DNA from 2 places in the Sulfurospirillum barnesii SES-3 genome. Region 1 is predicted to be linked to the other one. Evidence: riboswitches for the same ligand, from Rfam matches in the RefSeq annotation. Region 1 holds a riboswitch; the other holds the start of a gene.
What was found. A riboswitch is a leader RNA that binds a small molecule or an ion and turns the genes downstream of it on or off. The one in region 1 is predicted to bind thiamine pyrophosphate.

Region 2: linked by a shared signal. The riboswitch ahead of SULBA_RS06920 (TRAP transporter substrate-binding protein) and the one ahead of thiS (sulfur carrier protein ThiS) in region 1 are both predicted to bind thiamine pyrophosphate.

What each region holds. Positions count from the first base shown of each region.
Region 1 is NC_018002.1:1,523,422-1,528,345, reverse strand. Features, by position in the region: gene SULBA_RS07665 (hypothetical protein) at 1-668, shown strand, start outside; gene SULBA_RS07660 (LA2681 family HEPN domain-containing protein) at 820-2,373, shown strand; TPP riboswitch at 2,545-2,645, shown strand; gene thiS (sulfur carrier protein ThiS) at 2,704-2,901, shown strand; gene thiF (sulfur carrier protein ThiS adenylyltransferase ThiF) at 2,901-3,515, shown strand; gene SULBA_RS07645 (thiazole synthase) at 3,512-4,273, shown strand; gene thiH (2-iminoacetate synthase ThiH) at 4,277-4,924, shown strand, end outside.
Region 2 is NC_018002.1:1,369,319-1,374,242, forward strand. Features, by position in the region: gene SULBA_RS06910 (valine--tRNA ligase) at 1-499, shown strand, start outside; gene SULBA_RS06915 (TRAP transporter substrate-binding protein) at 547-1,611, shown strand; TPP riboswitch at 1,645-1,752, shown strand; gene SULBA_RS06920 (TRAP transporter substrate-binding protein) at 1,796-2,845, shown strand; gene mog (molybdopterin adenylyltransferase) at 2,866-3,393, opposite strand; gene hisD (histidinol dehydrogenase) at 3,404-4,696, opposite strand; gene SULBA_RS06935 (1-aminocyclopropane-1-carboxylate deaminase/D-cysteine desulfhydrase) at 4,707-4,924, opposite strand, start outside.

The DNA of each region.
Region 1 (4,924 bases):
TTTTGGTAGAGCAGAACTTTTACTTTTTACATATGGGTGAGTTTTTAGGCAAACTCTCTAAAACAGAAGATTTACTCGATAGAAGTCTTTTTGTGGTAAAAAAGTATGAAGAGGGACAAGCCTACTACTTCAATGCGCAAATTATTCAAGAGCTCCTCATCAATGCTCGTCAGACGGACAAAGATACCATTTCGCTGTTTGAGTATTTTGTTGAGTTTAACGCATTTAGAGGCATGTGTATGGCGATGGTGGAGAGTTTGCGTTTTGAGAGTTCTTTTAAAACCTTTATGCAAGAGCTTTTCAAAGAGCAGTATGAGAACTTTTTTGACATCCTCTCTTTTGTACGCAATGTCCTCTCACACAACATTCACTCTGAAATTTGTTTGAGCGAAAAAGACTACGATGGCACGCTCAAACGCATTCGCCGAATGAGTCGAAACCCCAACATCGCTTTTTCGTTTCAATACGCTCTCAACCTGCCTGAATTAGGCGCTCCCAATGATGCGTATGTCTTTACATGTAAGATTGATTTTGAAGCTTTGTGTGAAGGAATGCCCTTTTTAGAGATTTTGTCGATGTTTGATTTATTGATGCTCAGTGAGCTGTGTTTTAATTTGGTGATGACGTATCGGATGCAAGAAGAGAAAGAGTTTAGGGAAGACGTTTAATAATTAGAACTCTAAATTGTAAGTTGTAACAAATGATTTTACAGGGAACAGGGGTTGGAACTTTTAGCTTTTGTTTTGATTGAACATCTTTTTTTTTACATGTAAAGATTTATTTGAGTAATGATGAGATAAAAATAGTGGAGAATCAATAATGACCTTTCAGCAATTAAATCAATTAGGTCAAATAATTGATAATGCTTGTGATGTTAATAATATTGATGAATTAAATACTATTATTGCAATTCATTCTGAGTTTACTGAAACTATGGAAGATTCTATAGAAAAAACGTATAGTTACTATTTACTTGGCAACGCTTGGCATGGTGTTAGAGAAATAGAACACGAAAAAAATGTAACGAAAGTTTGGAGCTTAGCGCAAGAAGAAGTATTTAAGGAGATTTATTATTTCAGAAAGGCGATTCAGCAAAGAGAGTTTGAAAATTTAGATGTATCTTTACAGTTAGCAGTTTATATAAATCTTGGAAATGCTTTTAGCCATTACGGAAGAACAATAAATGCAATAAAATATTTTGACAAAGCGATAGCATTAAAATTTTGGCATAAAAGTGTCGTCAATCATCCTAATTATTTTATGGCATTGATAAATAAAGGATTGACTTTAGAGTATTACTCTGAATTAGACTATGATGGTGGACATAAAGAGTTTTTTATAAAATTTGCCTATAAGAACTTTCAAGAAGCCATATCAATAATAAATGAATATTTGAAAAAGAACTATCCAGATAAAGAGTATTATCAAGAAAAAAAGGACAATATTCTAACAAAACTAAAATGGTACGAAGAGCAGTTTTCTTCTACTGAATTAGAAAATAGTGATTATTTTTTAAATTATAAAACACAATTTTCAAAAAATGAAGCTAACTATAGAAAATGGTGTCTATCACATAAACTTTTTTTAAACCCATTAAATGATTTGGGAAGCTATGATATTTCAACTCATGACCCTTTGAATTTACCTAATTTAACGACAGACATTGAAGAAGGGTTTCCAAAAATCATTACAAATTTTAATCAACTTAAACAAGAGTATATATCGTATAGGCATTTATTATTTGAAGGAGTACATGAAAAAACTCCAAAATACTATGACAAAGAAACTTCTATAATTGATGACTATAACTATAATTTATATAATATCAATATTGAAAAAATAAAAATAGCTTTTCGAGGGTTTTACTCTATTTTTGACAAAATTGCTAATTTCTTAAATGAGTATTTTTATTTAAATATGAATAAAAATAATATTTATTTCTCAAATATTTGGTATGAATATGAAAATCGTCAAAAAATAGGAATAAAAGAGATTTTTAACAAAAGTGAGAATTTAGCTTTACGAGGACTTTATTTAATTAGTAAAGATTTATTTGATGATAAACAAAAAGAATTTTTTGAAGTTTTAGAACCCGAAGCACAAAAAATAAATGATATAAGAAATCATTTAGAACATAAGTTTATATCTATCAAACTATTGGATATTGAGAAATTTGAGACTTACAAAGAAAGAAATAGAAATTTTGCTATTACAGAAGATGAACTTCAACAAAAAACACTCCTTTTAGCACAATTAGCGAGGGAAGCTATCATTTATTTATCTTTTACAGTGCATATTGAAGAGAAGAAAAAGGAGATTACAGATAAATATGCAACAATTCAATTAGATTTAAAGAATAGGGGTCGAAATTAAACTTTTAATTTTTCAAAGTGAATTTCAAGGTTTATGGATAATGTACATACAACACAGTGTGAGCTTTGATGACGTGAGAGATATTTTTTATATCTCAAATGTGTATATTAAATCGGTGACTAATAGATTAGGTATGTAACTATAGCCTATAAATTTTGTGTTATAATTCAACCCACTTATCAGGGGAGCGCAAGCTGAGAGTAGGCGAAAGCCTTGACCCTTTTAACCTGTATCTAGATAATACTAGCGTAGGGAGATAAATTCTGCATTTTTATATTCATTCTTGCACATTTATACATACTCCCAAAAACGCTAAACGCAAGGACGTTTATGTTGTTAATCAATTCTGAGCCGATGAATGCGTTTATTGGTAGAAGTGTTTTAGAGTTTTTGAGCTGGCGTGGACTAAGCGATGCTTTTATTGCTGTTGAAATCAATCGCCAAATCATTCCCAAAGAGTCTTTTTCAACCACCCTCTTCAACGATGATGATACCGTTGAAATCATCTGTTTTGTTCGAGGTGGATGATGGAGCATGAGAGAGATTTTCGTTTACGAAACGCCCCTTTTTTACAAACCATTCCAAACATAACGGTTGCCATCGCTGGGGTGGGAGGTATAGGCTCAAATTTAGCTGTTTTATTGACACGACTAGGCTTTGTCAATCTTCTTGTGGTGGATTTTGATGTGGTGGAATATGTCAATCTAAACCGCCAACACTACACCACGCATGATGTTAAAAAGGCAAAAGTAGAAGCGCTAAAATCGCATCTTGAAGCCATCAATCCTTTGTGCAATGTCACCATCATCAACACAAAAATCACCCCTCTTAATCAGCATGAACTTTTCAAAGACTATGAAATCGTCTGCGAAGCGTTTGATGATCCTCGTGAAAAATCAATGCTCTTTCATGAGCGCATCAAAGAGGATAAGTTTGTTATCGGCTGTTCAGGTATGGCAGGCTCAAAGCTCTCTTCCATGCGCATAAAACGCTTGGGAGAAAAAGCCTTTGTGTGCGGAGACTTTGGGGAGCAGAGCATTGAGAGTGATGGCATTATGGCGCATAAGGTGGTGCATTGTGCAACCTTGATGGCAGAGTGCGTTTTGAGTATTTATGAAAGCAGTTTAAAGGAGAAACAATGAACGATACATTACACATAGCAGGGCGTGAGTTTAGCTCACGCTTCATTTTGGGAAGCGGTAAATTTTCACTGGAGTTGATTCAAAGTGCTATTGAAAAAGCGGGAGCGCAAATCATTACCTTGGCACTACGAAGGGTCAATTTTGAAGGGGCTGAGAATATTTTGGATTTTATTCCCAAAGGCATTACGCTTTTACCCAATACCTCTGGTGCTCGCAATGCAGACGAAGTGTTGCGTTTAGCACGGATTGCACGAGAACTTGGGTGTGGAGATTTTATTAAGGTAGAGTGTATTAATGATTCGAAGTATTTACTTCCTGATAATTATGAGACGATTCATGCAACAGAGCTTTTAGCAAAAAATGGGTTTTTGCCCATGGTGTATATGTTCCCCGATTTGAGCATTGCACGAAGATTGGTGGATTCTGGAGCGGTGGCGGTGATGCCTTTGGCTTCTCCGATTGGCTCCAATCGAGGGCTTTTAACCAAAGAATTTATCCAAATTTTAGTCGATGAGATAGACCTTCCTATTATTGTTGATGCAGGTATTGGTACACCTTCGCAAGCGTGTGAACTCATGCAAATGGGCGTGGATGCCTTGATGATTAACACCGCTGTTGCCACCTCTGGCAATGTGGCACTTATGGCGCAGGCATTTGGTGAAGCGATAAAAGCAGGAAGAATGGCGTATTGCGCAGGGCTTGGCAGGGTTTCAAAGGTGGCGGATGCGAGTTCGCCACTCAGCGGATTTTTGGAGTAGAGCATGGCACAGTTAGAACGCATTGATGATACGTTATTGAAAAAAGTGCTTACGTTACGAGAAGATGCCACGTTTGCATTTAGCAAGGAGGATGTTTTAAGGGTTTTAGAGAAACAAAGCATCACGGTTGAGGATATGATGGTGTTGCTGAGTGAAAGTGCGCTTGAGTGCTTAGAGTTGATGTGCCAAAAATCACAAGAGGTGACACGACGCTATTTTGGCAATAGCATAGCGCTTTTTACGCCGCTTTATATCTCCAATTTTTGTGATAATTTATGTGTCTATTGTGGGTTTAATACGAAAAACTCGATTAAACGATTGCGCTTAGATGACAAGTCAATTCATGAAGAGCTGTTAGCTATTTCCAAAACGGGGCTGAGGGAAATTTTGATTTTAACAGGGGAGAGTGAAACGCATTCGGATATTGCGTATATTGCTAATGCGGCTTCTTTGGCTAAAAAGCAATTTTCTACCATTGGGGTTGAGGTCTATCCTACCACGATTGATGGGTATAAGACCTTGCATGAACATGGTGTTGATTTTGTCACCGTTTTTCAAGAGACTTACAATCCTAAAAAATACACACAGGTGCATCTTTTGGGCAATAAATCCGTTTTTGAGTACAGATTTCAAGCACAAGAGCGAGCCTTG
Region 2 (4,924 bases), 150 kb from region 1:
GGTCAAACGCTATCCACACGATTTAAAACGTGACGAGGCTATTGAGCAAACCTTTGAATTGGTCATTGAAGCCATTGTGGGTATTCGTCGTGCCAAAGCTAACATTGATCTTGGTAACAAAAAAATTGAACACGCTTACATTAAAGTGGCAGATGCTTCAACGCTTAAAGATGGTATGAAATACATTTGTTTATTAGCAAAAGTTGAAAATATCGACTTAACAGAGGTGAAAATTGCAAATGCTGCCAGTGATGTCGGTGACAATGTTGAGGTATTTATTCCCCTAAGCGGTGTGGATTTAAGCCCCATTATTGAGCGCTTGAATCATCAAAAAATAAAACTAGAAAAAGAGATCCAAAAACTAAGCGGTATGCTCTCAAACGAGCGTTTTGTTGCCAATGCACCCAAAGAGGTCATTGCTGAAAATCAAAAAGGTCTGGATGATGCCAGAGCTAAAATGGAAAAAATTGAGAGTGAGTTAAACTCATTGAGTCTTTAACGCTTTGATTTAAAAACAAAAGTAACCCTAAAAACAAAGGAGAAGAAATGCGTTTTATTGTAACACTGGTGATGGCATTGCTTAGTTTTAGTACATTTGCACATGCCCAAACCAATGAGAAAGTTTACACTCTAAGCCTTGCAACCACATGGGCTGAACAAGTTCCATTTTTAGGAACAGCACCTGCTACACTAGCTCACATGGTTGAGACAATGTCCAATGGACGCTTAAAAATAAAAATTGACTCCCCCAATAAACACAAATCCCCTTTTGGAGTGATGGATATGGCAAAAGCAGGTCAATACGACTTAGCTTATACCGCTTCATACTACTACAAAGGTAAAGATTATAAGCTTGTGTTTTTTACAACCGTTCCTTTTGGTATGCTCAGTTCTGAGCAATACGCTTGGTATAACTACGGTGGTGGTAAAGAGTTGGCGGCTAAAGTTTACGGCGAACACGGTTTGATTTCTTACCCTATGGGAACAACGGGGATGCAAATGGGTGGTTGGTTTAAAAAAGAGATTAAATCTTTAGAAGACCTCAAAGGCTTAAAATTCCGTATCCCTGGACAAGGTGGCGAAGTGATGGCGAAACTGGGTGTTAATGCGATGAGTACACCTCCAGGTGAGCTTTACACAGCACTAGAGCGCAACACGATTGATGCGGTTGAGTGGATTTCTCCTGTGTTTGACTTTGCGATGGGCTTTCATAAGCTAGCCAATTACTACTACACAGGTTGGCAAGAGCCTGCAAGCGAAATTCAACTCCTTGCTAACAAAAAGAAAATTGATGCACTCCCTGCTGATTTAAGAGCGATTTTAGAAACAGCAATTAAAGCCGTAGGCGCTCAGTTGATAGAACAATCAACCCATGCCAATGCTGAAGCATGGGCAAACATTGCCAAAGATTACCCTAATGTTAAAGTACAACAATTCCCATCCGATGTTATGGCAGCTTTGAAAAAAGCAGCTATCGAAATTGAAGACGAACAAGCAGCAAAAGATCCTGTCTTTAAAGAGATTTTGGACTCTCAGCGTGCGTACTTGGCAAAAGTTCGTCCATGGACACTCATGGGTGAATACGGTTACCTGAAACAACTCGAAAAATAATATTACCCGTGTTAGAGGACTATCCTCTAACACATTTTGTGCTAGGAGTGCTGGTTTTCCCAGCTGAGATAAGAGAGATGACTCTTAAATCCTTGACCTGATCTGGATAATGCCAGCGTAGGAAAGCTTCTTCTTTTTCTATTCTTCCATTTATCCTTCACATTTACATGTAAAAAGGAAAATGATGCGATTCATACTATGTATCTTATGCTTATCTGCAAGCGTTGTTTTTGCTGAGTCAAAAATCTATACCCTTACTCTCGCCTCTTCTTGGGGTGAACAGATTCCTATTTTAGGAAGCGCTCCTTATAAAGTAGCCAAACTTGCTGAGGAGATGTCGCAAGGACGCTTAATCATCAAAGTTGATTTACCCCAAAAGCACAAAGCCCCCTTAGGCATTATGGATATGGTCAAAGAAGGGCTTTACGATATAGGCTACACAACGCCTGTGTATTACAAGGGCAAAGACTATAAGTTGGTCTTTTTTATGACCGTCCCTTTTGGTATGACCACCACAGAACAGTACGCTTGGTATTATTACGGTGGGGGCAAAACACTCAGCGAAAAAGTCTATGCACCCCATGGTCTTATCTCTTACCCAGGAGGAAGTGTGGGTATATCGATGGGCGGTTGGTTTAAAAAAGAGATTGTATCCTTAGAGGATTTAAAAGGTTTAAAAATTCGCATTTCAGGACAAGGTGGCGATGTGATGGCTCGCCTTGGTGTCAATGCCCTTAGCACCTCTCCAGGAGAGCTTTATATGGCAATGGAGACAGGTCTTTTGGACGCTGTTGAGTGGATAAGTCCTGCGTTTGATATGGCGATGGGCTTTCACAAAGTTGCACCTTATTACTACACAGGTTGGAGTAAGCCTAGCGGTGAAGGGCAATACCTTGTCAATCAAAAAAAGTTTCATACCTTGCCTCAGGATCTAAAGCGCATCTTAGAGAGTGCCATCAAAATCACCGCACGAGAGCTTCTTGATGAGTCTAATGATGCCAACGCAAAAACATGGGCAAAGATGCAACACGAGTACCCACACATCAAAATCAACCATTTTCCAAAAGAAGTTATGAACGCACTCAAAAAAGCAGCACACGAGGTCGAGGAAGAACAAGCCAACAAAGATGCACTTTACAAAGAGATTTTAGAATCCCAACGCTCTTATATCGCTAAGATTCGCCCTTGGAGTATGATGGGTGAAGTGGATTATTTGAGCGAAATAGCCAAATAGAATCCTTACATGTAAGGATTCTACGCTTTAGGGCGAAAGGGTTTGATGACCTCTTCATGACACGTTAAATACGCTCCGCCAATGAGGTCAATACAATAAGGCACGGCGGGGAAAACAGCGTCCAAGCACTCACGAATGGATTTGGGTTTTCCAGGCAAATTGATGATAAGGCTTTTACCTCTAATGCCCGCTACTTGGCGTGAAAGAATTGCCGTTGGAACATACTTTAGGCTTACTTGACGCATGAGTTCACCAAAGCCAGGCATCATCTTCTCACACACCGCTTCTGTGGCTTCGGGAGTAACATCACGAAGAGCCGGACCTGTGCCACCTGTGGTGACAATTAAAGAGCACTCTTGAACATCTGCCATATCTTTGAGCGCTTCTTCAATAAGACTCTGCTCATCAGGAATCACCTCATACACACGTTCCCACTCACAACTTAAATATTCACCTAAAACGTCCATAATCGCTTTTCCAGAAAGGTCTTCATACACACCTGCACTCGCACGATCTGAAACGGTTAAAATACCTATTTTTGCTTTCATCCAAACGCTCCTATTTTTTTAAACGCACTCTTACACTCGCCTCATGCGCACCCAGTCCTTCAGTATGTGCCAAAAGCGCACACGCTTCACCGATTTCATCCAGTCCTTGTTTGCTCATGCTGATGATGGAAGAACGTTTTAAAAAGTTTTCAACACCCAAAGGTGAGTAAAACTTCGCTGTTCCTCCCGTTGGAAGCGTATGATTGGGCCCTGCGATGTAATCACCGATGGGCTCAGGCGTGTAAGCCCCCATAAAAATAGCCCCTGCATGGCGAATACGAGGCAGTAAATCAAACGGGTGCGATGTCACCACTTCTAAGTGCTCAGGTGCGATTTGGTTCATCAAATCCACCGCTTCGTCCATGCTAGACGTCACAATAATCGCCCCACGCTCTTTAATCGAAACCTCGGCAATCGCTTTACGCTCTAATGTTTCAAGCCACGCATACACCTCGTCACGTGTTTTTTCGGCGATTTCCAAAGAAGGTGTGATAAGAATAGAACTTGCCATTTCATCGTGTTCGGCTTGAGAGAGCAAATCAATCGCCAAATGGTGAGGGTTCGCACTCGCATCTGCTAGCACACCAATCTCACTAGGCCCTGCTATCATGTCGATGTTCACTTCACCAAAAACGAGTTTCTTAGCCGTCGCAACAAAAATATTGCCAGGACCTGTGATGACATCCACTTTAGGAATGCTCCCAGTGCCATACGCCATCGCTGCAATAGCACTCGCACCGCCTACCTTATACGCCTTTTGGATGCCACACAAGTGCATCGCAGCCAGTAGCAAAGGATTAAGCTCATTATGAGGGGCTGGAGTACAAACGACAATCTCTTTCACACCTGCCACAATAGCGGGAATGGCATTCATCAAAAGTGAGCTTGGGTACGCCGCTTTGCCACCAGGAATGTAAAGCCCAGCTCTGTCCACGGGGGTGACTTTTTGCCCCAAAACCGTGCCATTGTCTTCAAAATCAAGCCATGATTTTGGCATGAGTTTTTCATGGTAAGCATAAATGCGTTTATACGCAAGTTCCAGTGCTTCTCTTAGTTTTGCATCAAGCGCATCGTAGGCTTTTTTCATAGCATCCGTGGAGACTTCTAGTGAAGCGTCATTTTCAACATGCCATTTATCAAATTTTTCAATATGGCGTTTTAAAGCCTCATTACCTTCTATTTTAATCTCCGCAATAATACCACTCACGATTTTAGAGACATTGTCCATATCCATATGCCCTCGACGTAAAAGTTCATCAAATTGGGCTTTAAAATTTTCTTCATTTGTTTTTAAAAGTAGCATAATTTCTCCTTTATAAGGTCTTCATTATAGTTTTTTTTCGCTTATAGCGTTCTTCCATCGAGATATTACCCAAAAGACCGCCTTGGTGGAGGTAAATGGGGTCTCCTTGAAGTGTGGGTAAATGCTCTAAAAAAACACTCCATCCCACGGGGTCATAGACCAAATCAAACTCCACACCCATTTCTGTCTTTAATTTTTCCCATAATACATACAATTCTATGTATAATT